2 regions of the Mixta calida genome follow, and region 1 is predicted to be linked to the other one. Evidence: predicted binding sites of a transcription regulator. Region 1 holds the regulator's gene; the other holds the start of a gene.
The links. The regulator LexA, encoded in region 1, represses DNA repair genes until DNA is damaged. The targets are predictions, from matches to a motif close to TNCTGTATGTACATACAGNA.
Positions count from the first base shown of each region.

Region 2: a site for LexA is predicted at 1,918-1,937, ahead of sulA (SOS-induced cell division inhibitor SulA). Genes of this name have one in related genera too.

Region 1 is NZ_CP026378.1:4,016,577-4,032,063, reverse strand. Features, by position in the region: gene C2E16_RS19190 (maltoporin) at 1-470, shown strand, start outside; gene malM (maltose operon protein MalM) at 566-1,510, shown strand; gene ubiC (chorismate lyase) at 1,663-2,190, shown strand; gene ubiA (4-hydroxybenzoate octaprenyltransferase) at 2,192-3,073, shown strand; gene plsB (glycerol-3-phosphate 1-O-acyltransferase PlsB) at 3,149-5,590, opposite strand; gene C2E16_RS19165 (diacylglycerol kinase) at 5,719-6,087, shown strand; gene lexA (transcriptional repressor LexA) at 6,193-6,801, shown strand; gene dinF (MATE family efflux transporter DinF) at 6,905-8,227, shown strand; gene C2E16_RS19150 (CsbD family protein) at 8,452-8,664, shown strand; gene zur (zinc uptake transcriptional repressor Zur) at 8,898-9,413, opposite strand; gene C2E16_RS19140 (conjugal transfer protein TraF) at 9,857-11,107, shown strand; gene C2E16_RS19130 (DUF2778 domain-containing protein) at 11,610-12,125, shown strand; gene C2E16_RS19125 (hypothetical protein) at 12,103-12,372, shown strand; gene dusA (tRNA dihydrouridine(20/20a) synthase DusA) at 12,673-13,722, shown strand; gene C2E16_RS19115 (quinone oxidoreductase) at 14,047-15,030, opposite strand; gene dnaB (replicative DNA helicase) at 15,140-15,487, shown strand, end outside.
Region 2 is NZ_CP026378.1:1,649,116-1,664,602, forward strand. Features, by position in the region: gene ompA (porin OmpA) at 1-1,037, opposite strand, end outside; gene sulA (SOS-induced cell division inhibitor SulA) at 1,389-1,898, opposite strand; gene C2E16_RS07745 (TfoX/Sxy family DNA transformation protein) at 2,109-2,726, shown strand; partial or broken gene yccS (YccS family putative transporter) at 2,723-4,866, opposite strand; gene C2E16_RS07755 (YccF domain-containing protein) at 4,879-5,325, opposite strand; gene helD (DNA helicase IV) at 5,461-7,515, shown strand; gene C2E16_RS07765 (methylglyoxal synthase) at 7,535-7,993, opposite strand; gene C2E16_RS07770 (DUF2057 family protein) at 8,063-8,713, opposite strand; gene C2E16_RS07775 (CoA-binding protein) at 8,904-9,320, shown strand; gene hspQ (heat shock protein HspQ) at 9,405-9,722, opposite strand; gene rlmI (23S rRNA (cytosine(1962)-C(5))-methyltransferase RlmI) at 9,785-10,975, opposite strand; gene yccX (acylphosphatase) at 11,065-11,343, shown strand; gene tusE (sulfurtransferase TusE) at 11,372-11,698, opposite strand; gene yccA (FtsH protease modulator YccA) at 11,808-12,470, opposite strand; tRNA gene C2E16_RS07805 (tRNA-Ser) at 12,689-12,776, shown strand; tRNA gene C2E16_RS07810 (tRNA-Ser) at 12,980-13,067, shown strand; gene agp (bifunctional glucose-1-phosphatase/inositol phosphatase) at 13,425-15,125, shown strand; gene C2E16_RS07820 (NAD-dependent succinate-semialdehyde dehydrogenase) at 15,213-15,487, opposite strand, start outside.

The DNA of each region.
Region 1 (15,487 bases):
TGATTGACCACGGCGCCATCGACTTCAACGACACCTGGAGCCTGATGTATGTCGGCATGTACCAGGATGTGGATCGCGACAACAACAACGGCACCACCTGGTACACCGTGGGCGTGCGCCCAATGTACAAATGGACGCCGATCATGAGCACCCTGTTGGAAGCGGGCTACGACAACGTTAAATCGCAGCGCACCGGCGACCGCAACAGCCAGTATAAAGTTACCCTGGCCCAGCAGTGGCAGGCGGGCGACAGCATCTGGTCGCGTCCGGCCATCCGCGTGTTCGCTACCTACGCCAAGTGGGATGAGAAATGGGGCTACGCTTCTTCGCAGAAAAACGATCAGAACTACGTCGGCAATTTGCCGGGCACCACCGCAGGCGTCGCCTATAGCGATACCGCCGCGCACACCTTCAGCCGCGGCGACAGCGATGAGTTCTCTTTCGGCATTCAGATGGAAGCCTGGTGGTAATAAGACAAGTTAAAGGAGCGTAGTCGGCTCTGCGTCCTGCCTTAGCCCGCCTCCCTATTGCCTGAGAGAGGCGGGTTTCTCTTGAGGATAAAAAAATGAAAAAACATCTGCTCGCGCTCTGCCTGTTTCCGGCCCTGAGCTTCACCGTGCTGCCTGGCTTCGCCGCCAGCACCAGCATCAACCCGCAAAACGTGGCGACGGCGCCGTCCGTGTCGCCCGATAAGCTGCAGCGCCTTTCCTGGCTGCCGATGACGCCGCCGGTCAGCCAGGATATCGTCCTGAACGCCGGTTCGGTCGCCCTTAACGAAGGCAATATCAGCGGCCCGGTCGCCGCTATCGCCTTGCCCGCCGATCAGGGTTCGCTGGAAGTCACGCTCGCCAGCCTGATGAAAGATCGCAAAGTTTACGCGCCGAACGTGCTGGTGCTGGACAGCCAGCTACAGCCCGCCGCCTTTTTCCCCAGCAGCTATTTTACCTACCAGAAACCCGGCATCGTCGCCACCAACCGTCTGGAAGGCACGATGAAGCTGACGCCGGTGCTGGGACAAAAACAGATCTACCTGCTGATCTACACCACCACGCGCGACCTGGCGCAAACTTCCACCATGATCAATCCGGCCAAGCTTTACGCGGAAGGGGCGAGCAACGCCATTCCCGATGTACCGGACCCGGTGGTGCAGCATGTGAATACCGGCACCCTGTCGCTGAAAGTGAAGAGCGAGCAGAACAGCGGCAATATCATGATCGGCAAGCTGTTCGGATCCGACAACGCCAAACCGGTGGTGGTTGGCAGCAGCGCGGCGGCGACGAGCCAGCCTGCTAACAACGCGCCGGCGCCGGTCGCAGCCCCTGCGCCGACACCGGCGGCAAAAGCGGAGCCGATGCTGAACGACACGGAAAAATATTTTAACGACGGCATCCGCAGGGCGGTAAAAGCGGGCGATATCGACAAAGCGTTGAAGCTGATGAACGAGGCGGAACGCCTGGGTTCTTCATCGGCCCGCGCGACCTTTATCAGCAGTGTGAAAGGCAAGGGATAACATCCCCATAGTGCTGATCTTGCTGGACGATTGGTGCGCCACAGGCGCACCCTTTTTCGCTGGCTAAACGTCGGGTTTTTCCACTGCGTCGCGTGTTCTGCGCGAGGCTCTGCGCTACACTATGACACCTGTTTTTTTACCGGAGATGCCGTATGTCGAATCACGCGCTTTCCCTGTTGCGCGCAATCGAATGGCTTCCCGCTTCGTCACCGCTGCTTTCCGCCGCCGTGCTGGACTGGCTGATGGAAGAGGATTCGATGACGAAGCGCTTTGAACGTCACTGTCGGCACGTTACCGTTGAACCCCTGAATGAAGGCTTCGTCACCGCAGACGAGATTGCCGGGGAGCTGCCGTTTCTGCCGCAGGAGCCGCGCTACTGGCTGCGCGAGATTATTCTTTCCGGCGACGGCGTGCCCTGGCTGGCTGGCCGCACGGTGGTGCCGGAATCGACGCTAAACGGGCCGGAATCGGTGTTGAGCCAGCTCGGCACGCGTCCGTTGGGCCGCTATCTCTTTTCTTCCTCTACCCTGACGCGGGACTTTATCGATCCCGGCATCGCCGCAGGACAGTGGGGACGCCGCTCGCGCCTGCGTTTATCGGGCAAGCCGCTATTGTTGACTGAACTGTTTTTACCCGCTGCGCCGCTTTATCAAAGCCTCTCAGGAGAATCACGTGAGTAATATAGAAAAAGGGCTGACGCTGACGAAGCTGCAGGCCTGGAGCCGCCTGATGCGTATCGATAAACCGATTGGCTCGCTGCTGCTGCTCTGGCCGACGCTATGGGCATTATGGTTGGCGGGCGAGGCGGTGCCGCCGCTGCAGGTGTTGCTGGTGTTTGTGCTGGGCGTCTTTTTTATGCGTGCGGCGGGCTGCGTGGTAAATGATTTCGCCGATCGAAAAATCGACGGGCATGTCAAACGCACTCAAATGCGCCCGCTCGCCAGCGGCGCGGTCAGCGAAAAAGAGGCGAAGGTGCTGTTTGTGGTGCTGGCGCTGGTGTCGTTTGGACTGGTGCTGACCATGAACGCGCTGACCATCTGGCTGTCGTTCGCCGGACTGGCGCTCGCCTGGGTTTATCCCTTTATGAAGCGCTATACCCATCTGCCGCAGGTGGTGCTGGGCGCGGCCTTCGGCTGGGCGATCCCAATGGGCTGGGCGGCGGTCAGCGACAGCGTGCCGCTGAATGCCTGGCTGCTGTTTTTCGCCAACATTTGCTGGACGGTGGCCTACGATACCCAGTACGCCATGGTTGACCGCGACGACGATTTAAAAATCGGCGTGAAGTCGACGGCGATCCTGTTTGGCCGCTTTGATAAGCTGATTATCGGGCTGCTGCAGCTCTCTACGCTGCTGCTGCTGTCGCTGGTGGGGCTGCGTATGGGGCTGGACGGCGCATTTTACTGGTCGCTGCTGATCGCCGGCGCGCTCTTTGTGCATCAGCAGAAGTTGATCGCCGAACGGCAGCGCGAACGCTGTTTCCAGGCGTTCCTGAATAACAACTATGTCGGACTGGTGATTTTTATCGGCATTGCGCTGAATATGCTGCCGTTCAGTCAGTGGTGACGGCCGCACGATAATCTTTGGATGATAAAAAAACGGGCGCCTGAGGCGCCCGTTTTCTTTATGCTTGCGTCTTTTTTACACCTGCGTCGCCAGCCCGCTGTGGGCTACGGCGTTTTCAATGGTTTGACGCACGTCGCTGGTAATCAACTCCGACAGCAGGCGCGACGTGTTCTGCGTCTGCGCCAGTGCGGCGTCGCCCGTGTCGCTGATATAGCCTTCGTCACGTAGCGTCAGCACCAGGGTGGAGAACACCGCCTTATCGAAAAATTCCGGCGCGTTGATGCCGTGCAGTACTGACAGGCGCTGCGCCAGCGTGCGGCTCTCTTTTTCAAGCGAACCGCGGTTGATTGCCGGATTGGCGCTGAGGATAGAGAAGGTGATCGCATAGCGTTGCAGCGTTTCGCGCATGCCTGCCGCCAGTAGTTGCAGCGTGCGGAAACGGCCCGCGTTCAGGCGCATCATATCGCCTTCAATCACGATCAGCTGCTGGCGCGCCAGCTCCGCCGTCAGCGCCTGGAGCAGGTGCGGTAGCTCCGCTTTATCCCAGCGCAGGAACAGCTCGCTCTTCAACAGCGGATAGATCACCGTAACCTGACGCAGCAGCTCATCCGCCGAGATTGCCTGATGCTGTTGCACGATAGCGGCGATCAGCGACGGCATCACCAGCATGTGATGAACGTTATTGCGGTAATAGGTCATCAGCACCGCCTGCTCGCGCGGCAGGATGATGATATCGCCGATATTGTCCTTTTCCGTCTCGAACTTGTTCATGTTCAGCGCGTGTTCCAGCAGCGCTTCCGGCGTCATGTCCGGCACGGTCGCATCTGCGGAATAGGGCACATTGCGCAGCAGTTCGAGATAGCATTCCAGCTGCTCCAGCAGCTGCTCTCGCGTTAACGAGCGTTGACGCGAGGCGAGCAGGGCGGTCACGCAGAGGTTCATTGCGTTGGCGGCGCCGGCGTTATTGATGCGCACCATAATCTGCTGCGCAATATCGTTGACCGCCGGCGTCAGCCACTGCGGACGCTGCGCCACAATCGGATCGATCGAGTCGCGCCACTCCGGCACATGACGGTTGAGGTAGTTCACCAGCGGCAGCGGTTCGCCGAAGTTCACGTAGCCCTGACCCAGATTGCGCAGCTTGCTCAGGCCGCGCAGCATCTGCATAAAGCCTTCTTTCTCTTTCGCCGCGCCGCGCAGCTCTTTGGCGTAAGTGCCCACTTCCATTACGTGCTCATAGCCGATATAGACCGGCACCACGGTAATCGGGCGGTTGCCGCCGCGCAGCATCGCCTGGAGGGTCATCGACAGCGTGCCGGTTTTCGGATCGAGCAGTCGGCCAGTGCGCGAACGTCCGCCTTCGACGAAATACTCCACTGAATAGCCGCGGCTGAACAGCTCGCCCAGATATTCGCGGAACACGGTGGAGTAGAGCTTATTGCCCTTGAAGGTGCGGCGAATAAAGAACGCGCCGAGACGGCGGAAGATCGGGCCAGCGGGCCAGAAGTTAAGGTTGATGCCTGCGGCGATATGCGGCGGCACCAGCCCCTGATGATAAAGCACGTAAGAAAGCAGCAGATAGTCCATATGGCTGCGGTGGCAGGGAACGTAAACCAGCCCGTGCCCGTCCAGCGCCAGCTGACGAATGCGTTCGCCGCCGCTGACGTTGATGCCCTGATAAATTTTGCTCCAGGTCCAGCCGATAACGCGGTCGGTCAGGCGGATCATCTCATACGAGAAGTCGGCCGCAATCTCTTCCATCAGCTCAATGGCGTTCTGCTGCGCTTTTTCTTGCGAAATCTTCTTGCTGCGCGCTTCGTCTTCTACCGCCTTGGCGATAGCCTGCGACTGCAACAGCTTATTAAACAGATCGTGACGCACCGGCAGACGCGGGCCGACTGCGGCCAGGCGCTGACGGGCGAAATGGATGCGCGCCACGCGCGCGAGCTTTTGCGCGATGGTTTTATCGGTGCCGTGTTCGGTGGCCATGCGGCGCAGCGATACCATTGGCGAGAAGCGAACAAAGCTGTCGCGTCCCAGCCAGAAGACGGCAAAAAACTTCTGCACTCCGTTGAGCTCGCGCAGATGCGGCGTTTGTTCGCCCTGCACTTCGCGTCCCGGCGCACGGCCGAACATCACGGATACCGGCACCATCTGCACATCCAGATCGGGATTGTTGCGGTGCAGGTCGAGGTAGTCGTGAAACAGCTTCACCGACTCCTGATTAGGCACGAAGTAGGGGAAAACGCGCGGCCCGTCATGGATAAACACATGACGCGGCAGCAGGGCGCCGTCGATCTCCAGCGGCTCCAGCGGATCGGGCAGATCGTGCAGGCGGCACTGGGTGCGCAACGCCAGAAGATCGGCCTTTGAATCGTAAGGCAATACATACATAATGGGGCGCGACGTGTCGAGGCCCAGTTCCGCGACCGGATCGCCCGGAATCGCCTTACTTTTGACTAAAAATGTAAGTGGTAAATTCAATAACTTATAATAAAGTTTACGCCAACCTGACATAGACAACATGAAGCCTCTTGTTAGCAAAGCGCGGCAAGCATACCAGAAAGCGCATTGAAGATCTGTGGTGTTGCAATTAGTGCGGCACCCTGACATTGACGTTAAACATCGCAAAGGGTTCCCCGAACATGGCAAATAACGTAACGGGCTTGACGCGCATCATTAAAGCGGCTGGCTACTCCTGGAAAGGATTGCGCGCGGCCTGGCAGCACGAAGCGGCTTTCCGTCAGGAAGCGGTGATGGCGCTGGTGGCGGTCGTCGTCGCCTGCTGGCTGGATGTCGATGCGATAACGCGCGTGCTGCTGATCGGTTCGGTCGCCCTCATTATTATTGTCGAGATCCTTAACAGCGCTATCGAAGCGGTGGTCGATCGCATCGGCAGCGAACTTCATCCGCTGGCGGGACGGGCGAAAGATATGGGCTCCGCTGCGGTTCTGCTCAGCATCATACTGGCTCTCTTTGTCTGGGCAACCTTGCTGTGGGCATATTTGCGATAGCGCTTCCGCATTCGACAAAGTGTTGTTTTTTACACTGCATTCGGTTTCCATTCCGACAATACCTGTATATACTCACAGCGACTGTATAAACAACCAGGGGGCGGGATGAAAACCTTAACGGCTCGACAGCAGCAGGTTTATGACCTGATTCGCGATCACATTAACCAAACGGGGATGCCGCCAACGCGTGCGGAAATCGCTTCCCGTCTTGGCTTCCGCTCTCCAAACGCCGCAGAAGAACATCTGAAAGCACTGGCGCGTAAAGGCGTTATTGAGATGGTGTCCGGCGCTTCGCGCGGCATCCGCCTGATGGCGGAAGAGGAAAACGGCCTGCCGTTGATTGGCCGCGTCGCCGCTGGCGAGCCGCTGCTGGCGCAGGAGCATATTGAAAGCCGTTTTCAGGTCGACCCTAACCTGTTTAAGCCTCACGCTGATTTCCTGCTGCGCGTCAGCGGCATGTCGATGAAAGATATCGGCATCGTCGACGGCGATCTGCTGGCGGTGCATAAAACGCAGGATGTGCGTAACGGCCAGGTCGTGGTGGCGCGTATTGATGATGAAGTCACGGTTAAACGCCTGAAAAAACAGGGTAACACGGTGCAACTGCTGCCGGAAAACAGTGATTTTCAGCCCATCGTGGTCGATCTGCAACAGCAAACCCTGACTATCGAAGGCCTGGCCGTCGGCGTGATTCGCAACGGCGACTGGCTCTGAAACTGATGTGGCGGCTCCTCTGCCGCCACTGAATAGCCCCTGATTCATATTTATCCGGCGATAACCGCTGTGGCCTGTCGCCATACTATTTTCGCGGATTGTCATGCAACTCTTCTCTGCAACCGATAAAAATCTCTGGCGGCTGGCGCTGCCGATGATCCTTTCCAATATTACCGTTCCTCTGCTGGGCCTGGTTGATACCGCCGTGATCGGCCATCTCGACAGCCCCGTCTATCTGGGCGGCGTCGCCGTAGGCGCGACGGCGACCAGCTTCCTGTTTATGCTGCTGCTCTTTTTACGCATGAGCACCACCGGGCTGACGGCCCAGGCGTTCGGCGCTGGCGATAAATCGGGACTGGCGCGCGCGCTGGTTCAACCCTTGCTGATCGCCGTCGTCGTCGGGCTGGCTTTTGTGCTGCTGCGCGATCCGCTTAGCGCGCTGGCGACGCGCGTCGTTGGCGGCAGCCCGGCGGTGCTGGAGCAGGCGAAGCGCTTTATCCATGTGCGCTGGCTCAGCGCGCCCGCTACGCTGGCGAATCTGGTCATTTTGGGCTGGCTGCTGGGCGTGCAGTATGCGCGGGCGCCGGTGATTTTGCTGGTGGTCGGCAACCTGGTAAATATCCTGCTCGACCTGTGGTTTGTTATCGGCCTTGGCTGGGGCGTAGCGGGCGCCGCTGCGGCAACCGCGATTGCGGAATACGTGACGCTGGCGGTCGGGCTGGGCATGGTGTGGCACCTGCTGCGCCTGCGGCAAATTACCTTCTTACAGCTGAAGCAGGGGCTGCGCGGCGATATGCGACGCCTGCTGCGCCTTAACCGCGACATTATGCTGCGCTCGCTGCTGCTGCAGCTCTGTTTTGCTTCGGTAACCGTGCTGGGCGCGCGCATGGGCAGCGATATCGTCGCGGTTAACGCCGTGCTGCTGATGTTTCTGACCTTCACCGCCTACGCGCTGGATGGCTTCGCCTATGCGGTGGAAGCGGTCTCCGGGGAAGCCTTCGGCGCCAGAGATGCCGATAAGCTGCGGCGGGTCTGGCTGGCGGCCTGTCGGCAGGCGGGCCTGGTGGCGCTGCTGTTCGCCTGTGCCTACGCGCTTTGGGGTAAAGAGCTGGTGGCGCTGTTGACCTCGCTGCCAACGTTGCAGGCGCAGGCGGATCGCTACCTTCCCTGGCAAATGCTTCTGCCGCTGGTCGGCGTCTGGTGCTATCTGCTGGACGGCATGTTTATCGGCGCAACGCGCGGGCGCGAAATGCGCAACAGCATGGCGCTGGCCGCGCTGGGTTTTGCCTTAGCGCTGGCGACGCTGCCTTATTTAGGCAACCATGGCCTGTGGCTGGCAGTAACGGTTTTTCTTATGCTGCGCGGCCTGACGCTCGGCTGGATCTGGCGTCAACACCAGCGGCGCGGCGACTGGTTCACGATTTGACACATTTATATGCGGCTGCGCTTATTACCTGAATTAACTCGTTTTTAAGGGTAATCGACAGGTTTTTCGGCGTGTTTTCAGTTCATCTGACTGAGATTACGAGCAGAAACGCCGTATTCAGCTATCATTAAAGGGTGACAAACAAGGAATCAGCGACTGTTTTCACTGAACATACAGCGCTGACAGTCTGCAAGCTGTTAACACCTAAGGTAGAGGAAATAACGATGAACAGAGACGAAGCCGGCGGTAACTGGAAACAGTTTAAAGGTAAGATGAAGGAAAAATGGGGCAAGCTGACCGATGACGACATGACCGTTATCGAAGGTAAACGCGATCAGCTTGTTGGTAAAATTCAGGAACGCTACGGCTATGCAAAAGACGAAGCGGAAAAAGAAGTGAGCGATTGGGAGACACAAAACCGCGACCATCGCTGGTAAGTTTAAAGCCCTTCAGGAAGATGCTCCTGCCCCTGGCACAAGGAATGTGCCGCTCCCCTCTGTTTTTTTATCTTTTTTAACGCGGTCACGCTCTTTTCTTGCTGCCCCGTTTTCTGGTTATGTTTGGCATGATGAGGTTATTTTAGCGCTTACTACCCTTCAGACCGGCTTTAGCGACAAACCTGTCGCCTTCCCCCTAACGCAGCCATTACTGGCACCGCTTCGGCTGTTTTTTAACGCCCGCGCTTTTTGCTTATCAGCGTATGGTCATGATTACAGCTTTCAGGATGCTGGCAACTTTCGACATCTTTACATCCGTTGCACAAGCCGTGCGCTTCAATCACGCTATTACGCAGCGCAAAGCCGCTCTGCTGCGCCAGCGACTCCAGAATCGATTCCACGCCCTGAGCATGCTGTTCATTCACCGCGCCGCAGCGATCGCAAATCAGCATCGCTGAAGTATGTTGCGGTTCCTCGAAATGATGACACACCACATAGCTGTTGTTTGACTCAACGCGATGGATAAACCCCTGCTCCAGCAGGAAATCCAGCGCGCGATAAACGGTAGGCGGCTTGGCCTGCGGTTCAGAGGCGCGCAGCAGGTCAAGCAGATCGTAGGCGCTAATTGCGCCGTTCTGCTCGCTCATCAAACGCAGCACCTCCAGACGCTGCGGCGTCAGGCGCACGTTGCGTTGCTGACAGATTTTTTCAGCCTGCGACAGAATCTGTTTTGAAGGTGAAACGCTCATAATTTTTCTCCGGGCGATTGAGATGTTATCTTATCACGTTGGATAAAAAACGCCGACTCCTTCCTGAAGTCCTCAGAAAAGCGCTATTTCGCGCCTGAATTACCGAAAGTTTCCGAATTATATCTCCTGGCGGCATGCCTGAACCCGCCGATAATACGCAGCGTCCAACGCGGAAAAGAGACAGATCCATTCTTAATTGTTAATTTCCAGTTTGCAGGAGAATTAATATCCAGCTAATGTTCACTCAGGCTTAAGCGGCATAGGGAAAAACAGAGCCGCAGCGAATGCAACAGATAAGCCACTCACTGCTTATAAAAGCAGCAATTCACTGATAAGTCGGGGAAAACGCCTTGAGTTCAGGGCAATAAAATGGGCAATTACTGGTCATCATGCGCCCAGTGATTTTCTACATACTTTCAGCTTATTTTTGGTGGCGTCTGATAATGGCAATGAAAACCGTTCAATCTTTCAAGCTTTCTTCTGCAACAGCCTTAACCGCAATTTTATTTACCTCTTTTTCATCACAGGCAGCCGGCAGCTATTTTGACGCGCGCAATGATGCGATGGGCGGTACCGGGGTCGCTTCATCGAACTATACCACTGCGCCATTATCAAACCCGGCGCTGCTGACGAAAGGCCGGGCGGAAGATCGCGTCAGCGTTATTCTGCCTTCTGTCGGCGTGCAGATCAGCGATAAAGATAAAATGGTTGATAAGATCGATGACGTAACCGATACGGTGAATCATTATCGGGACGTATTCAGGAATTTTACGCCCATCGATTTTCTGACGAATCCTTCTGCCATTCGCTCCGCTTCCGGCGACCTGGCCAACCAGCTGCGCGATCTGCGCGGCAACAAGGCGGACGGCTCCGCCGGCGCGGCTATTGTAGTGGCGGTGCCGAATGAGACGCTGCCGTTCGCTTTTGTCGCCAAAGCTTATGGCTCCGCCCATCTGCAAGCCGACGTGGCGCAAAGCGATATCGACCTGCTCGATACCGTCGCTAACGGCGGATTTCCGACGTTAGCCGATCCGTCTCAACTGCGTTCCAGCGCTACCGGCGTGGCGGCTATCGTCGCCGACTACGGCATTGCGGTCGCCCATGAGTTTAACATCGGCGAACAGGCGGTTTCCGTGGGCGTGACGCCTAAGCTGCAGCAGACTCGCCTCTATAATTACCGCGCTTCGGTTTATAACTTCGATAAAGATCGGGTGACTGACAGCGAATATCGCACCAGCAATACCGGCTTTAACCTCGACGCCGGCCTGTCAACCGACGTGGGCGCGAACTGGACCTTTGGCCTCAGCGCGCAGAACCTGATCCCGCGTGATATCGATACGAAGCGTGTGAATGGCTATCAGGATACCTGGCAGATCCGCCCGCTGGTGACCGCCGGCGCCGCCTGGCATAACGAGGTGCTGACCGCCAGTCTTGATGTGGACGCGACGCCGACCAAGCGTTTTAAATCGCAGGATGACAGCCAGTATGCGGGCGTAGGCGTGGAATATCGCGTGCTGGACTGGTTACAGCTGCGCGGCGGCTATCATGCCGATATGAAATCCAACGACAAAAATGTTGTGAGCGCCGGCTTTGGCGTATCGCCTTTCAACAACCGCGTTCACCTCGACCTTGCGGGCTCGGTGGGCGAAGACAATACCTGGGGCGCCATGGCGCAGCTGGGCTTCTCCTTCTGATAATGCAGGCTGCGCCGGAAACGGCGCGGCTTTCAGGCAAACACCACTTTAAGGCTGCCCGGCGTCCGGCGCGGTTTTCCTGCCACGATTTACATATCCCGGCCCAAACGGATCGGGCATTTCAAAATCTTAGCCTCACTAATGACGCAGAGTTGCCCGCACAGCATGTTCGACTATTTAGGCTGGACATTGCTGATAGCTTTGCACGGCTTTCACATCAAGAACAGGCTATGTATTTTCGGGCCGGTTTTATGCACGTTTTATTCGCTCCGTTTATCCATATTCCGATAATTAAACGGCTAAAAATACGCCGTTTGCAGCCGACGCGCGGCGAGTGCCGTTTCATCTGTGCGCGTAGGATCCATTATGTTAAGTAACGCCGGGTTTACGGAAAGATTAAGCTGAAGTGATTGAAAAGGCGTGCAGTTTATTTTTTACTCAGTCGTACTGGCATCAGTCTAAATAACAAACAACAGGGATTGTTTTTATGCAAATCATGAGGATGACGTATAACGATCTGACAAAGGGCGGCGGGGAAGCAAAGCTACACGTTTACGGCGTAGGGACGTTCCCGGTATTCAGCGGCCAAAAACCCTACACCAACGATCCTGACTGCGCGTTTTTGAAAAACAGCGCAATCCCAGTGGGCCGTTACTGGATTGTGCCACGGCATGAAGGAAGCTTAAAGAACCGAGCCAGGGCGGCGGCCGGTGACCTGTGGTTCAGTTCGAATCATTATGAATGGTTTGCGCTCTTTAATGCCCAGACAATGGACGAACATATTTTCGTAAATGGCATCTCGCGTGGCGGCTTTCGCCTGCATCCGTTGCGGCCCGATGGTTCCGGGGTAAGCGAAGGATGCATAACTTTCGTTAATCGCCCTGATTTTTACGTTGTCAGAAATGCGTTATTAAAAACAAAAAAGATGCTCGTTCAAGGCTCACGCACTGGGCTGATGGCGTTCGGTTATAGAGACGTACAAGGAGATCACGATTTTGCGAATTGCAAATTTCGTTAAAAAGGCTGGCGGCTTCGTGCTGTGCTTTATTCTGGCGTTTGCCTTATCTCGCTACGATATGCCGCTCCATCGTCCGTCGACCTGGATAATTGACTATCTCTACCAGATTTTTAGCCGTTATCAGGAGGATATATACGAACCAGATGCAGATCCGGTTACGTTCATTTCGATAATTGCCGTTGTCAGCGTTTACGCGACAGCTCTTTACTGGCTGTTTAAAATAGCAATCAGAAAGTTAAAGCGTTGACAGATTACAGCCCTCATTCATTGGTCAGGATTCCGACCACGTAGCCGTTGCAGACTCAAATCGACCGACACTACGGCAGGATTAACCGTGCCTGTAACGGGACGTACGTCTCTGCGGGATCAGCGCCTGGCAACCAATAGCGTTGGCTCTCTGTTTCGGCAACGGCTGGCGTAAAGTCACGTCGGCGCGTTGACGTTTTTGTGTGTTATAGTAGGCCAGATTTTATTCATCCCGGCAGAGACGCGCTATTCCGCTCTGTGGTCGGCGCCGAAAAAGCAAAACACATTTAAAAGTACAGAAATGCATCAAAGCCAACATTCCCAGAACGCGTCATCCACGCAGGCGGTCGCTGCTGAGCAAGCGGTATATCCTTCTCAACGCTTTTCCATCGCGCCCATGCTCGACTGGACCGATCGGCACTGTCGTTATTTCCACCGCCAGCTGACGCGAAACACGCTGCTTTACACCGAAATGGTGACCACCGGCGCGATTATTCACGGCAAAGGCGACTATCTCGCCTACAGCGAAGAAGAGCATCCGGTCGCCCTGCAACTGGGCGGCAGCGATCCGGCGGCGCTGGCGCAGTGCGCACAGTTGGCGCAGGCGCGCGGCTATGATGAGATCAACCTCAACGTCGGTTGTCCATCCGATCGCGTGCAGAACGGCCGCTTCGGCGCTTGCCTGATGGGCGAGGCGGCGTTGGTGGCGGACTGCATTAAAGCGATGCGTGACGTCGTCTCGATTCCGGTCACGGTGAAAACCCGCATTGGCATCGACGAGCAGGACAGCTATGAATTTCTCTGCGATTTTATAGGCACCGTGGCGCAGCAGGGCGGCTGCGATACCTTTATTATTCACGCGCGCAAGGCCTGGCTCTCCGGCCTGAGCCCGAAGGAAAACCGCGAGATCCCGCCGCTGGACTATCCGCGCGTTTATCAGCTGAAGCGTGATTTCCCGCAGCTGACGCTGGTGCTGAACGGCGGCGTGAAGTCGCTGGAAGAGGTGCAAACCCATCTGCACTATCTCGACGGCGTGATGATGGGACGCGAAGCCTATCAAAATCCCGGTCTGCTGGCGCAGGTCGATCGCACGCTGTTTGGCAGCGGCGCGCCGGACGCCGATGCAGTGGCCGTCGTGCGTGCTATGTATCCCTATATTGAACGCGAGCTGGCGCAGGGCACGTACCTGGGCCACATTACCCGACACATGCTGGGCCTGTTCCAGGGCATCCCAGGCGCGCGTCAGTGGCGCCGCCATCTGAGCGAGAACGCGCACAAGCCGGGCGCTGGCATTGAAGTGGTGGAAAAAGCGCTGTCGCTGGTCGCCGACAAGATGACCGTGACTGCGTGATGTGTTTTAAATATGTTAAAACCTGTGCGGCGACGTGCAGGTTTTTTTATGTCCTCCGCGTGTCAAAACACCCATTGCGTTGAAAATTGATAGTTAGCTATCAAAGAGTTGAACGGAAAATAGCGGTCAGGATGCGGGCTGGATCACAGAGTGATATTTTGCTTAGCGTTTTTTCGCAATTAAACATATTTTTTACTTATGAATTCTGCGAGACTGTTTTCCGTTGAGTCGAAACAATCCATCGCCGCTGTACTCTACAACAGCGCGAATGATAAAAAAGAAAAGGGGCTTCCTGCGGGAGGCCCCATTTTTTTGCCTGAACCGTTACGGAATCAGCAGGCTGGAACCGCGCGTCGAGCGGCTTTCCAGCGTGATATGGGCTTGCTGCGCGTCGCGCAACGGGAAACGCTGATTTTCCGGCACGTTAACCTTGATCGCACCGCTGGCGATCATCGAAAAGAGATCGTTACCGGCGCGCTGAAGCTCGTCACGCGTGGTGATATAGCCATTAAGGGAAGGGCGCGTCAGATAAAGCGAGCCTTTCTGATTCAGGATCGCCAGATTCACGCCGGTCACCGGACCGGAGGCATTGCCGAAGCTCACCATCAGGCCGCGTCGCTGTAAGCAGTCAAGCGAGGCTTCCCACGTCGCTTTGCCCACCGAGTCATACACCACGCGCACTTTCTTACCGTCGGTCAGCTCGCTGACGCGCTGGACGATATCCTCTTCCTGATAGTTTATGGTCGCCCAGGCGCCGTGATCTTTCGCCAGCTGCGCTTTTTCTGCCGAGCCGACGGTGCCGATCAGGTGCGCGCCCAGCGCTTTCGCCCATTGACAGGCGATCAGCCCGACGCCGCCCGCCGCTGCGTGAAACAGAAAGGTTTCGTCAGGCTGCACTTCATAGGTCTGACGCAGCAGGTAATGCACTGTCAGCCCTTTTAAAAACGCCGCCGCCGCCTGCTCGAAGGAAATGGCGTCCGGCAGTAGCGCGATTTTATCCTGATGTACATTGTGAATTTCGCTGTAGGCCCCCAGCGGCGCCTGCGCGTAAACCACCCGATCGCCAGGCTTAATGGCGGTGACGCCGCTACCGATCTTCAGCACCACGCCCGCCGCCTCGGTACCGATGCCGGAAGGCAGCGACGGGGCCGGATACAGGCCGCTGCGCACGTAGGTATCGATGTAATTTATGCCGATGGCTTTGTTCTCCACCTGCACTTCATATTCCCCCGGTTCGGCGGGATCGAAGTCAACCCATTGCAGCTCTTCCGGGCCGCCGTGGCGGGCTATCTGAATACGTTTTGCCATGTTTGCTCCTCATGGTTTCCGGCAGCCGGAATTCGCGCCGGACGGGCGTAAAAGCGGTAAAAAACAGGTATACTTGCGCGTCACTCACACATTCGGTATTGCATTCACTATGGCAGGAAATAAACCCACCAACAAATCCAACGAGGTTCGCGATCGCCAGGTAGAAGGGCTGAAATTGCCGCCCCATTCGCTGGAAGCGGAGCAGTCGGTGCTGGGCGGGTTGATGCTGGACAACGAGCGTTGGGACAACGTCTCAGAGCGCGTAGTGGCCGAAGACTTTTACAGCCGCCCTCATCGTCTGATATTCAGTGAAATGCAGCGGCTGCTGGAAGCCAGCCAGCCTATCGACCTGATTACCCTTTCGGATTCGTTGGAGCAGCGCGGCGAGCTGGATATGGTCGGCGGCTTCGCTTACCTGGCCGAGCTGTCGAAAAACACCCCCAGCGCGGCAAACATC
Region 2 (15,487 bases), 1.9 Mb from region 1:
TTAACTTCGATTTCTACGCGACGGTCCGGACCCAGGCAGTCGATCAGGGCGTTACGGCCTTTCACGCTGTCACAGGTGTTGCCGGTAACCGGGTTAGATTCACCCATGCCACGTGCAGAGATCTTGTCAGCCGGGATACCTTTAGATACCAGGTAGTCAACCACGGACTGAGCGCGTTTCTCAGACAGTTTCTGGTTGTACTGCTCTGAACCGATGCGGTCAGTGTAGCCCAGAACAACAACGGAACCGTCTTTCGGATCCATTGAGCTCAGCTGAGAGTACAGCTGATCCAGCGCCTGCTGGCCTTCGCCTTTCAGGGTCGCTTTGTTGAAGTTGAACAGCACGTCTGATTTCAGAGTGAAGTGCTTGGTTTCAACAACCGGAGCCGGAGCCGGGGTCGGAGCAACAACCGGAGCAGCCGCGTCATCCTGACCGAAACGGTAGGACAGGCCCAGGCTCAGCATGGCGTTGTCAGGACGGGTGCCAACGGTACCAGCGTCACCGATGTTGTTAACCCACTGGTAGTCCAGGCGAGTCGCCCAGTTTTTGTTCAGCGCATACTCAACACCTACAGCAGCCAGCGGAGAAACGCCGGTGTCGTGGTCGTTGCGGCTGATGTTGGTGCCTACAACGTGCTGAGTGGAGTCAGCGCGCCATACCATGCCACCCAGACGGGTGTACACGTCCAGATCATCCATAATCGGGTAGCTCAGTTTCGCTGCCAGCTGGATGCCCTGTGCTTTAAAAGCGCCGTTTACTGCATCGCCTTTGTTCGGCATACGGCCGAGCCAGTCGTAACCCAGCTCGAAGCCCAGATAAGGATTAGCCTGATAACCAACGAATGCACCAGCGCCCAGCTGGCTTTCGTGAGTCGGGCCATCGTTATTTACATAGTTGTTACCGTAGTAACCAGTATCGTGATACTGAGACCAGCCCAGTTTAGCACCGGTGTACCAGGTGTCATCTTTCGGAGCGGCCTGCGCTACGGTAGCGAAGCCAGCCAGTGCCACTGCAATTGCGATAGCTGTCTTTTTCATTTTTTGCGCCTCGTTATCATCCAAATAGGCAAGGAGCTTAAAACTAAGCTCTTGGTTGTAATCCTTCGCCGGGTCCTTTTGCTCGATTATTACTCTACCGGAAAACGGAGGTTATTGAGCACCCTGGCGAGATAAAGTCTACAACGTGGCGAGAAACTTACAAGTAAGATGTGAGCCCGGTCTGCAAAAAAAGGATGTTTCATACACAAAATTTAACATCCAACACGGTTTTTAGCGGCAAAAAAAGGCTTATCTGACGCGGCGAAAGCAAGGCTCAGCCGCGTCAGAGTAGAATCAGCGGGTTATCAGAGAGAACTGCCTGTTTTTAGCTGAGATTTATCTTATATTTACTTAATGATACAAAGTTGAGTGAATTTTCAGCCGGTTTTTTTGTCCGTCAAGTGACGAAGCGACCGATTGGGGACGCATAATCAGTCCAAGCGCCTGACCGACAGAAGCCGCTTCTTCGAGCTGACGACGCTCACTTTCACTAATATCCTTCGTAATCCATCCAAGCACTACGCTGTAATTACCCGTTTGCAGCGCTTTTACCATCGCCTCCACTGTACTGAAACCCTGATGGTAGGACATTTGCATCATCTTATTCAGCGGCAGGCCCGATGATTTCAGCCAGTGTCGACTGATCTTCTGGGGCGGCGTTAACCAAAGCTGCCAGCGCGCCTGAGTGCCGAGTTGCTGTAAGAGCGGCAGCAGCAGCAGTTGCGTCAGGCCAGGTTGCGCTTCACTGTAGCTCAGTTCGCTAATCCAACCGGTTGTCAGCGTTGATGAAGACAGCGCAACGCGCGAATGGCCAGCCAGAGAAGAAGAGGCAAAAGAGGACTTCAGTAAATGAGTACGCATGATTATCAGCTCACGTGGTTACTGTATGGATATACAGTAATGCGATGGCGGGTTAAGATCAACCTCAATTTTTGAAAACGTCTCGCACTTTTAATATGCAAATAGATGAAAGCTGATTTAGCAATTGAACCATTAATCAGAATTGCCTATGTTTTTAGCTGATACAAAACAGGGGGTTAGTCACAGTTTCTTAAGGAAAAGGAGCCACGTATGAATTCGCATCAACGGATTGCCCAGTCAAAAGCGCAGCTGGCGGCATTAGGGAATATTACCGTTCGTTCTCAGTTTGGCGGTTACAGCCTGGCGGTAGAAAAGGTGGTATTCGCATTAATTACCGAGGGAGAGCTTTATTTGCGCGCCAGTGACACGATGGCCAGCTACCTCAGTAAACAGTCGCTACCGCCACTGGTAATTAATAAAAAAGGGATGCCGGTGACGCTGCACTATTACCGCATTGATGACGTGGTGTGGAACGATCAGCCGCTGCTGATAAAACTGTCAAAGTCAGCGCTGGCGTTGGCGCGACGACAGAAAAATGAACGGCAGAACAACCTGCGCGTTAAAGATTTGCCCAATATGGGCATTCGCATGGAAATATTACTGCGGGAAATCGGCATCGACAGCGTTCATGCTTTGCGCGAGGCGGGCGCAAAAGACTGCTGGCTACGTCTGCGCGCCCTTAATCAGTCTCTGGGGCTGAACTGCTTGCTGGCTCTGCAGGGCGCCATATCTGGACGTCACCAGGCGGCGCTGCCTGCAGAGGTGAAAGAAGAACTACGTTACTGGTTTTATAACACGTTGAACGCGGACAAAGATCCCCACGGCTAGCGCCCCGACACCGCCAGCTGTTTTTTCAGCTGGGCGATTTCGGGAAGAAGGGCGATCAGCAGGCCTATCTGTTGTAAAACCAACTGCCCTTTAGAGTCCGCCTCGCTTTCTAAACGGCTAATGCGCGCAGAGAGATCGCTTAATATTTGCTGAGCCTGCTGTTCGCTGATGATATTGACCTGCAAAACGTCGTCAACATAGCAGACTGCGTCATCCAGCAGCGACAACAGCGCTGGCTGCGTGATTTTCTCGCGGTGCGCCCCAAGCGCGGAGATGTAGCTCAGGAATGAGTGATTCAGGCACAGCAGGCGAAAAGCCGCTTCGCGCTGCTGCGGATCGGGCCGCATTTCGGTAGAAAGATTAGAGACTACTGAAGCCAGTTCGGCATCGCCGTTATGCGCATCGCGTCGGGCTATGCGGTAGGCGAGGCGGTTATCTTTGCCCTGATGATACTGCTCCAGGATCGCATCCAGATAGCGGCAGTTAGCGGTTAACGTCTTTTCCGCGACGGCTGGCAGCCGCCGGAAGCGCCAGTCTGGCCAGATAAAGCTGACCGCCAGCCACGCCATGCCGCAGCCGAGCAGCGTATCGACAATGCGTGGCACCGCGACATCGAAGCCTTCTCCCAGAAGGTTAAAGCAGAGCAGCACCAGCAGCGTAATAAACATGGTGGCGTGCGCATACTGTACCTGTCGGAAAGCGAAAAACAGCACGCCCGACAGCACGATCAGCAGCAGTTGGCCATCAACCGACGGCACCAGCCACAGCACCGGCAGGCCGATAGCAATGCCTGCAAGGGTGCCGATAATGCGCAGCGCCAGTCGACGGCGGGTAGCGTTATAACCGGGCTGGCAGACAAACAGACTGGTCAACAGAATCCAGTAGCCGCGCTCCAGGCCGGTGAGCTGAATAAAGGCGTAGCCGATGCAAAGCACCAGCGACACGCGCACCGCATGACGGAACAGCGGCGATTCCGGCGTTAAGTGACGGCTGATGCGCAGCCGGATATCGCTCCAGCCGGTCAGCCCTTCGCTGGAGAGATGCGTATCGCTGCCGCCGTGATGCGCCTGTTCCAGCGCCTGCTCCGATTCAATGGTTGCCAGCTGAGCGTCAATTGCCTTCAGGTTGCTGAGCAAATAGCGCAGCGCTTTCTGCCGCGCTTTATCCTGCGCCGTGTCAGGCAATCGCTCCAGCGCCGCCTGCAGATGGTTGAACGCCTGCTCGAAGCGGGTATCGTGCTGATAGCTCTGCCGCAGCAAAATGGCGTTGGAAAGCTGACGGCAGGCCTGGGCCTGCATGGTCAGCAGACGCTGGAAGCGAAACAGAATTTCGCTGTAGCGCCACTCCTGGCGCAGCGCGTGATACTGAACGTGCGAGGAGCTGGCGCGTTCATGAATATCCTGCGCGACAAAGTAATAGTGCAGCGTACGCCGTGTGCCGCGTTGACCCCGATCGCCGCGCAGGCGGCTTTGTATCGAAGTCTTCGTCTCGTTAAGCCCCGCCACCAACTTGCTGTTGGCCATCGCGACCTCAACCAGACCGCGATCGTCATTTTCCGCCATATCCGGGTCAAACAGGTTGGCTTTGGCTTCAAGGTAATGCGCGAGCAGGCTGTAGCTGCGCGCCAGGTTTTCCTGCAATGGCCGAATAGGGAACAGCAAATGGCCCACCAGCGTCAGCAGGTTATACCAGACGGCGCCCAGCAGCAGCAGCGCCGGCTGAAGATACCATTGCGGAAACAGGCTAACGCCCAGCATGGTGTAGATAGCGATCAATAGCGCGCCGAAAGCGATGGTGGCGTAACGTTGCCCAAGCGCGCCCAACAAAATAAATCCCCAGGCGGAGATCGCCAGCCCGATGATAAATAACCAGGGATGGGGAAAAGCAGCTCTACCGAGACCGAAGCGATACAGAAGCAGAGCAGGGTAATTAAAAGATTGCGCAGGCGACCGGTGAAACGATCGTCCAGGTCGGCCAGCGCGGCGGCGACCACGCCGAGCGTCAGCGGCAGTGTCCAGATAATTTGCTGGAGCCACCAGGGAAAGGCGGCTGCTCCCGCCAGCGCAAGGAAAATGCGGGTTAAATATAACCCGGTGCTGTTGGCAGTATAGCGACGTAAACCTGCGGTCAGCGCTGTCATAGCGTGGTCACCTTACTGATAGCGACGGCGTGCGTTAGCTTCGCGCGCGGCGCGCGCTTCTTCGGTGGAAACCACGCGACGACCAACTGGCCAGAGCGCGATCGCCGCCAGCTTGAAGTTAGCGATGCCGACCGGTATCCCGATAATTGAGATGCACTGCGCGATCCCGACCATAATATGGGAAATGCAGAGCCACCAGCCGAAGAAGATAAACCACAGGATATTCAGCAAGGTGCCGCCGGTGTTCAGCAACGCGTTGCGTTGGTCCGGGCGCAGCTCGTCAACATGCACCGCCTCATTGCCATAGGGCACCAGCGAGAGTTTGGTGATCTCCCAGCAGGAGCGTGTTAACGGCAGAGTAAAGATCAGAACAATGCTGACCAGAGTAGCGAACAGCCAGCTCAGCGTGGTAAAGAAGCCACCCAGCACGAAATTAAGGATATTCAAAACGGTACGCATTACGGCTTCCTTCAGAAAAACGGAATGAATCAAAGATAGCAGCGTTTGATTGTAACCTGTTTTAACGGTGGAGCGGTAAACTGCGGACCGGTAGACTAGCAACCAACAGAATCTGCATACCTTTGGTTATCACGCATGGAATTAAAAGCAACCTCGCTTGGCAAACATCTGGCGCAGCATCCTTATAATCGGGTACGTCTGCTCAGCGCCGGAGTGGAAGTCAGCGGTGAAAAACATGAGTATCTGATCCCGTTTAATAAGCTGCTGGATATTAGATGCAAACGCGGGATGATCTGGGGTGAGCTGGAGTTCACTTTGCCGGATGAAAAGGTGGTGCGGCTGCACGGTACGGAGTGGCAGGAAACGCAGCGTTTTTACCACTATCTGACGCAGGCATGGCAACAGTGGAGCGCGGAGATGAGCGACATCAGCGCGCAGGTGTTGACCGGGCTGATTGCGGAGCTACAGCAAACCGAAGCGCAGGACCGCTGGCTGAAGCGAAGCGAGCTGGCGCGGATGCAGGCGAAAATAGAAGAGGCGTTCAGCGCATTGCCGATGCCGGTTGCCCGTCTCGACGGCTTCGATAATTGCCGTGATCTCTGTCAGCAGTGTTTACAGTGGCTGCGCAGGGGCGAAGCGATGCTGACCCAGCGTAATGCGCTCTGGACTGATCATATGCTGGAACAGCATGCGGATTTTTTTGCGACGGTGGAATCGACGCCGCTTAATGCGGCGCAGGCGCGCGCCGTGGTCAATGGCGAAGATGCGCTGCTGGTGCTGGCGGGCGCTGGCACCGGCAAAACCTCGGTGCTGGTAGCGCGTGCGGGCTGGCTGCTGCTGCGTCAGCAGGCGCAGCCGCAGCAGATTCTGCTATTGGCGTTTGGCCGCGAAGCGGCGGAAGAGATGAACCAGCGTATTAAAACGCGCCTGCAAAATGAGAATATCGAAGCGCGTACCTTTCATGCGCTGGCGTTGCACATTATTCGTGAAGGCAGCAACAAGCAGCCGACCATCTCCCGACTGGAAAGCGACGATGCGGCGCGACGGCAGCTGCTGATCGAAACCTGGCGTCAGCAGTGCGCCGAGAAAAAAGCCCATGCCAGCGGCTGGCGACAGTGGTTGACGGAAGAGCTGGCGTGGACGGTGCCGGAAGGCGATTTCTGGCAGGACGAGATGCTGACCCAACGCCTCGCCAGCCGACTGGAACGCTGGCTTGGCCTGATGCGTATGCATGGCGGCGCCCAGGCGGCGATGATCGCCGATGCGCCTGAAGCGGTGCGCGACAGCTTCGCTAAACGCATAAAGCTGATGGCGCCGCTGCTGAAGGCCTGGAAAAGCGCTCTGAAAGAAGAGGGCGCTGTCGACTTTTCCGGTCTGATGCATCAGGCGATTAATCTACTGGAGAAAGGGCGCTTTATCAGCCCCTGGAAGCACATTCTGGTGGATGAATTTCAGGATATCTCACCGCAGAGAGCGGCGCTGCTGGCCGCGCTGCGCAAGCAAAACCGGCAAACCAGTCTGTTTGCCGTTGGCGATGACTGCCAGGCGATTTATCGCTTCAGCGGTGCGGAAATGAGCCTGACAACCGCTTTCCATCACTATTTTGGCGAAGGCGACCGTTGCGTGCTGGATACTACCTGGCGTTTTAACGATCGCATCGGCGATATCGCAACGCGTTTTGTGCAGGAAAATCCGCATCAGCTGGTAAAACCGCTGAACAGCGTGACGAAAGGCAATAAAAAGGCGATCTCGCTGCTGCCTGACGACAGGCTGGAGGAGCTGCTGGATAAAATCAGCGGCTATGCCCGGCCAGAGGAGCGCGTACTGCTGCTGGGACGTTATCATCATCTGCGGCCCGCGTTGCTGAGCAAAGCCAAAACGCGCTGGCCAAAGCTTCACCTCGATTTTATGACCATTCACGCCAGTAAAGGGCAGCAGGCGGACTATGTGATTGTGCTTGGCCTGCAGGCGGGCAACGATGGCTTTCCCGCCGCTGCGCGTGAAACGGTGCTGGAAGAGGGACTGTTACCCCCGACAGAAGATTTTCCTGACGCGGAAGAGCGCAGGCTGGCCTATGTTGCGCTGACGCGGGCGAAACAGCAGGTATGGCTGCTCTATAATCGGCAGCAGCCATCGGTATTTGTAGAGGTGTTCAAGCGCCTGGGCGTTCCGCTATTGCGTAAACCATAAGCCCGGCGCAACAGATAAGTTATTTCAGGCGCGCGTGCAGATAATTTTGATAATCGGGGATCTGAATCGCGACGGTCTGGCTAAACAGCGGCGAGTTGATCAGGAAATCGGCGGTGGAACGGTTGGTAGCGGTAGGAATATTCCATACTGTCGCCAGACGCAGCAGCGCTTTTACGTCAGGATCGTGCGGCACCGCGTTCAACGGGTCCCAGAAGAAAATCAGCATATCGATTTTCCCCTCGGCAATCAGCGCGCCGACCTGCTGGTCGCCGCCCATCGGACCGCTGAGCATCGCATTCACCTCAAGACCGGTTTCTCGCTGGATCAGGTTTCCGGTGGTGCCGGTCGCGTAGAGCGTATGCGCGCTGAGCAATGCTTTATGCTGGCTGACCCACTCAAGCAGAGAGGATTTACAGTGGTCATGCGCCACCAGGGCAATTTTTTTCGCTTCGGCAAGAGTACGGCTGGTCTGCTCCATTCAGGCATCCTGTTGAGATAAGGTCAAAAAAGGAATCAGACCGAGTTTACCTTTGCCGGGCAGTAAACATCAACTTGCCCGTAGCGCCTTCATCCATCTCAGCAGGCGTTGACGCGTGGCGCTGTCGACCTGATGAAACCACAGCTGTAAAAGGGGTTCGGCAGGCAGGTTAGCGCCGACGACATCGATCGGAAACTTTTGCTGTCTGACGCTTAAGGGCGGCTGTTGCGCAAAGCGCGGCACCGAGGCGCTCTGGCCGCTGCGGTTATATGCCATTAACGCTTTTTCCAGATCGGTCTGCTGCCCGTCATGTAAGGGAAGGCGATCGCGGCGGCTGGGCACCGTCTGGCCTTTTTCATCGACCATGATAAAGGTGCTGTTTTTATCAAACAGGCGGCGATCATGCAGGGAGTCAAGCTGCGGCAGGCGCACGGAAATAGATTTTGCATTGGCGATAAAAGTTACGATCAGCGGATCGGAAATATAGCTGCGGCGTGCGCCGCCGTGCGTCAAGCCAACTGTTTTTTCAACACGGAACAGCAGCTGATGCTCTCCATTGTCCAGTTCCAACCCTTCGGCGCCCTTAAGCAGTGAGCCTGAAATTTTGCGTCCGTCCAGCACCAGCAAATCGATATCGGGATCGAGCCTGAGCGTAGTCGCATAACAGGATGTTGCGAACAGCAACGCAAGCAAGCCTGAGCAGATCAAACGCAGCTTCATTATTTCTCCAAAAGGCGCACGGGAAATCCGGCAGTGAATGTATCAAATTCTTACATTATGGCATTGTGTTAACATTTTAACATATTATTTTGTGCCCTGAATCGCTAAATGCGTACATCCGTGTCGCCTGTTCATTCCCCCGACAGATTTCACCTAGAATGGGGGAAATACATATCCTCAGGAGAAGATTATGAATGACCAAATGATTGCCGATGTATTGACCTCAACGCGCACAATTGCGCTGGTGGGAGCCAGCGACCAGCCCCATCGCCCCAGCTACGGCGTGATGGCCTGGCTATTGCAGCAGGGTTATAAAGTGATCCCGGTGAATCCGGGCCTGGCGGGACAGACGCTGCTGGGACAAAAAGTGTACGCTTCGCTGGCGGAGATTCCAGATCCGGTGGATATGGTAGATGTCTTTCGCAATTCCGAGGCGGCCTGGGGCGTGGCGCAGGAAGCGATCGGTATCGGCGCGAAAACGCTGTGGCTGCAACAGGGCGTGATCAATGAACAGGCGGCCACGCTGGCGGCAGATGCGGGGCTGAATGTGGTGATGGATCGCTGTCCGAAGATTGAAATCCCACGGCTGGGGTTACTGAAAAAGTGAACGATAAATAGCAAAAAAGGCCTGACGAGCATCGCCAAATCAGGCCTGGCCGACCTGTTCCGACGTTGCCCGACATAACCTGATTTAGTGACGTAAACGGGGAGCCATCAGCTGCTGACGAATCGACTCCGCCAGTTCATCCAGCGAAGGTTGTTCGGGATGAATGGTTTGCGGCTCGCCGGAAAGCTGGGCTTCGGCAAGATAAGTGTGGATGGGCTCGCCGTCATCATCTTCAGTGACAACGTGATACCAGGGCGCAGCAAGCAGGGCATCATTGGCGTCAACATCTTCCACACCGGGATCGTCTAACGAATACTCGGGATCGACATCAACCACCACCCCCAGAAAGCCCAGCATCTTATGACGCACCTGCTGACCAATTCCAAATTTACTGGCAATCATCAATACCTCCTGACAAACACTGCCTTTGATACCAATATGGCGTCAAAGGCATCGTTTTCAAGTTACAGTACGCGACAGGCGACGCCCTTCAGATAAAGCCCTTCAGGATAACTGGCGATCACCGGGTGATCGGCCGCCTGGCGGAACTGCTCTATAAATTGTACATCACGCTGGGCATCTACGGCGGCGTCGGCGATGATTTTCTGGAATAAATCGGTCGGCATCAGGCCTGAGCAGGAGAAGGTCAACAACATTCCACCCGGATTGAGCAGCTGCATCGCCAGCATGTTGATATCTTTATAACCGCGGCAGGCGCCCGCCAGCTGGTTTTTATTTTCCACAAACTTCGGTGGGTCCATCACAATCAGGTCGAACTTTTCACCGCTATCGCGATAGCTGCGCAGCAGTTTAAACACATCGTCGCGCAGGAACTGCGCTTTGCTGAGATCCAGCCCGTTCAGCTCGACGTTCTGTTTCGCGACGTCCAGTGCGGCCTGAGAGGTATCGACGCTAATGACTTCGCGGCAGCCGCCCATCAGCGTGGAAACGGCGAAACCGCCGGTATAGGAAAAGCAGTTCAGTACGCGCTTGTCCTGCGCATAGCGGCGCGTGGCGAAACGGCTGTCACGTTGATCGAGGTAGTAGCCGGTCTTATGGCCGGTGCGGATATCTACCAGCAGCTTCATGCCGTGTTCGGTAATCGGCAACAGGTCGGGCGGCAGCTCGCCGCTTACCGGCCCCTGCGTCAGCGCCAGGCCCTCTTTTTTACGCACCGACACGTCGGAACGATCGTAAATGCTGCACGTCGGGTAGCACTGCTGCAGCGCGGAGATAATCGCTGGACGCTGGTATTCGGCGCCGGCGGAGAGCAGCTGCAGCACCAGAAACTGACCGAAACGGTCGATAGTGACACCGGGCAGGCCGTCAGATTCGCCGGCGATCAGACGATAGCTGTCAAGGCCGTCGCGCGCGGCCAGCCAGTCGCGCAGCTGCTGCGCGCTCTGCAGACGACGAATAAAAAAGGCGATATCGACGGATTCATCTTGCTGCCAGCTCCAGACGCGCGCGCGGATCTGCGAATCGGGAGAAAAGGCGGCACGGGCCAGCCATTTGCCCTGGCTGTCGCAGACATCGATGGTTTCGCCGCGTTGGGCTTTACCTTCCATTCGGGCGACGGCGCCGGAAAATATCCAGGGATGACGACGGAGCAGGGACTTTTCACGGCCCTTAGCGAGAATCAATCGAACAGTCATATTTTGCTATGCTTACCAACGGAAAATGAGGCGACATTGTCCGGTGGATACCGGAAAAATGCAATCAAACTGGATCGCAGGAGGGCGCAATGGCGCAGCAGTGCATAAAAGCCTGGGTTTATGGACGGGTGCAGGGCGTCGGATTTCGCTACAGCACGCAGGCGCAGGCGCAGCAGCTGGGGCTGACGGGTTACGCGCGCAATCTGGATGACGGTAGCGTAGAGGTGCTGGCCTGCGGCGACAACGCGCAGCTGGAGCAGCTGCTGGCATGGTTAAAGGCGGGCGGGCCGCGCAGCGCGCGCGTCGATCGCGTGCTGACCGAACCGCATCAGCCAGCGGAGACGCCGCAGCGTTTCACCACCGGTTAAGCGGATAATAAAAGGGAGGCGCCTGGCGTTACAGGCACTTCACCGGTTTCGGCAGGCCCGCGATCCTGGTCGCCTGCTTTGCCGGGCCATCGGGAAAGAGCCGAAACAGATAGCGGCTGTTGCCTTTCTCTTCGCCGAATTTCTGCGCCATCGCTTTCACCAGCATGCGAACGGCAGGCGAGGTGTTGAACTCCATATAAAATGCACGCACGAAATGCACCACTTCCCAGTGCGCTTCGCTCATTTCAATCGACTCTTCTGCGGCGATCTGCTGCGCCAGCGCTTCGCTCCAGTCCGCCGGATCTAACAGATAACCTTGCGCATCGCGCGCAATTTCTTTGCCTTCGAACAGCACGGTATAACCTCAATAATGAAACCTGCGCCTATCTTAGCAAAATTGCCGACGGCAAAAAAACAAAGCCCCGCAGAACGGGGCCGGATAACGCAATCGCATAGCGGCTGGCTTAGTCGTTACGCGACGAGAAGCCAAGAATGCTGAGCAGGCTGATAAAGATGTTATACAGCGAAACATACAGGCTGATAGTAGCGCGAATATAGTTGGTTTCGCCGCCGTGAATGATATTGCTGGTTTCCCACAGAATCGCGCCGGTGGAGAAAAGAATAAACAGCGCGCTAATCGCCAGCTGCAATGCCGGCAGCTGCAGGAACAGGTTAGCGATCACTGCCACTAACAGCACGACGAAACCCGCCATCATCAGGCCGCCGAGGAATGACATATCGCGGCGCGTGGTCAGCACATAGGCCGAACAGCAGAAGAAGACCAGCGCGGTGCCGCCGAGCGCCAGCGCGATGGCGTCGCCCATCCCGGCCGACAGGAACGAATTCAGGATCGGCCCCAGGCTGTAGCCGAGAAAACCGGTAAAGGCGAAGGCGGCCAGAATGCCGGCCGGACTGTTCGCCAGACGGTAGGTCAGGAACATCAGGCCGTAAAAACCGACCAGCATCAGGATCAGGCCTGGCGCGGGCAGATTCAGCAGCGTGCTGGCAGTCGCCGTCGCGGCGGAGAAGGCCAGCGTCAGCCCCAGCAAGAAATAGGTGTTACGCAAAACTTTATGGGTGCTGAGCAGCGAAGCGCCGGCACCAGAACGGGAAACGATACGATCCATAATGCACCTCATACAGGGGTCACAATCTTAGCGCAGAGCATACGAAGCGGGGGAAAAGGGAAAAGGCGTTTTACCCTTCTTTACGCGTGAAGCCGCTGATTTTGTGAGCCGAGTGGTGATAATGGCAGCAAAAAAACTGTCGTTGGCTGTTTTTCAGGCGAACGGTCAGCTTAGCTATTTACATTGCCCTAAGGGGTGTTTATAGTTCGCCTCATTGCGGAGGGGTGGCCGAGCGGCTTAAGGCAGCGGTCTTGAAAACCGCCGATGGGAAACCATCCGAGAGTTCGAATCTCTCCTCCTCCGCCATCGAATCTATGACGGGCCAGCAGCGATGCTGGCCCGTTTTCGTTTGAGTGTCAAGCCTCGTTGCTGCCGTTTTCGCCGCTGCGCTGCGAAAATAATCAGTCAGCCATTTTTTGTTTTAAAGGGACTTGCACAAGCAGAATCAAGCCGTTAGACTGCGTCGCACAATATGACGCGTCGGCAATTACGGTTGCAGATGGTCTTGCGGAGGGGTGGCCGAGTGGCTTAAGGCAGCGGTCTTGAAAACCGCCGATGGGAAACCATCCGAGAGTTCGAATCTCTCCTCCTCCGCCACATTTCAGAGAGAGCCAGCACAGCGTGCTGGCTTTTTTGTTGCCTGTCATCCGCTCGCGTGCGTGCCCAGATTGCCTTCATATCCTGACCCCCGCGCTTTCCCGTCATGACGTCGCCATCCTCTTTTCTCCTGACGAAGACGAATAGCCGCCAGAAAGGTGCGCAAGTCTGAAAAACATCCCGTTGCTTTTCAATTGGCTGGCAGGACGCAACCGCGATGTCGCGCGTCTGCTATAGTCCTGATACGATATGAGTCCTGTATTCGCTGCCGCAGGCGGCGCGTCACACCTGATATTGGCTCTCACACCTCCGGTCAGGAGTCAGCAAGTCATCATCGGATCGAATGGAACAGTAACAATGATCAAAAAACTCACTCTTTGTGCATTGTCGGTTATTGCGGCGTTACCCTTAGGATTTTCCGCTCAGGCCGCTGATGGCGATCTGCAACTCCAACAGGTTCTTATGCTGAGCCGCCACAATCTGCGCGCGCCGCTGGCGGATAATGGCAGCGTATTGGCGCAGGCCACCAAAAAATCCTGGCCGCAGTGGGACGTGCCGGGCGGCGAACTGACCACGAAAGGCGGCGTGCTGGAAGTCTATATGGGGCGTTATACCCGTGCCTGGCTGGCGCAACAGGGACTACTTAAAGCTAACGCCTGCCCGGATTCGAACGAAGTATTCGCCTATGCCAACAGCCTGCAGCGCACCGTCGCCACCGCACAATATTTTGTTACCGGCGCGTTCCCTGGCTGCGACGTCGCGGTCACCCATCAGGATGAAATGGGCACGATGGACCCGGTATTCAGCCCGGTGATCACCAACGACAGCGATGAATTCAACAAAAAAGCGCTGGCGGCGATGAATGCGGAAGGGGAGAAGTTAAGTCTTAAGCCCGCCTTCCAGCAGCTGGAAAAAATCATCGATTACAAAAACTCACCGGCCTGCGACGGTAAAAAACAGTGCACGCTCAGCAGCGATAATCAGAATAAATTCAGTGCGGAAAACGGCAAGGAACCCAACGTCGCCGGCCCGCTGAAAGTCGGCAACTCGCTGGTGGACGCCTTTACCCTGCAATACTATCAGGGCTTCCCGCTTGAGCAGATCGCCTGGGGACAGATTAAAACCCCTGAGCAGTGGCAGACGCTGTCCGCGATTAAAAACGGCTATCAGGATGCGCTGTTTACCTCGCCAGAGATCGCGCGCGAGGTCGCTTCGCCGCTGATCGACTATATTCGCAGCCAGCTTATCGATCAGGATAAAGCCTCTGCGCCGAAGGTAATGCTGATGGTGGGACATGATTCCAATATCGCCTCGCTGCTGGCGGCGCTGGATGTGAAGCCGTATACGCTGCCGGGTCAGTATGAGAAAACGCCGATTGGCGGTCAGGTGGTGTTTGAGCGCTGGCATGATGCGAAAGCCGATAAAGATCTGGTGAAAATCGAATATGTTTACCAGACAGCCGATCAGCTGCGTGACGGCGAAGTGCTCAGCCTGAAAAATCCGCCGCAACGTGTCACGCTGCAGCTTAACGGTTGCCCGACGGATGGTAACGGTTTCTGTTCGTGGGAGCAGTTCAACGGCGTGCTGAACGCAGCGTTGCAGGGTACCGCGCTACAACCGGCTGCGGAGAAGCCGAGCGCGCCGGCAGCCAACGACGCCGCAGCAACGGATAAGGCAGCGACGGACAACGCGGCTACCGATAAAGCGGCGCAGGCAAAGGCTGCGGCGGACAAGGCAGCGCAGGAGAAGGCTGCCGCTGCTGACAAGGCGGCGAAAGAGAAGGCTGCGGCAGAGAAGGCTGCGGCGGACAAGGCAGCGCAGGAGAAAGCTGCCGCTGCTGACAAGGCGGCGAAAGAGAAAGCTGCGGCGGACAAGGCAGCGCAGGATAAAGCTGCCGCAGCTGATAAGGCGGCGAAAGAGAAGGCTGCGGCAGAGAAAGCGGCGGCAGAGAAAGCTGAGCCAGCCAGTCAGTCAAAACCGCAGGCTGCGCCGGAAGCGCAGACGCCAGCTGATAAAGCGCAGCAGGCGCCGGAGAAAGAGGCAACGCCTGCGGCGTAAACCGTTGAGTGCGAAAAAAGGGAGCCAGGCTCCCTTTTTTTATGGTTTGCGTCGGGCCATTTTACGCAGAATGGCCACTTTATGAGCTTACTGCCCTGACACGACCACCAGCTTCTGGTTTACAAACTCTTTAATGCCGAGATCGGAAAGCTCGCGCCCGTAGCCGGAACGCTTAATGCCGCCGAAAGGCAGCTCGGCCGCGGTATCGCTGGCGGAGTTGATAAACACCATGCCGGTTTCAATACGTGAGGCAAGACGTTTGCCGCGCGCGATATCGCCGGTAAACACGGCGCCGCCCAACCCGTAATGGGAGTCGTTCGCCAGTTTCACTATCTCGTCATCGTTTTCCACGACATAAACCT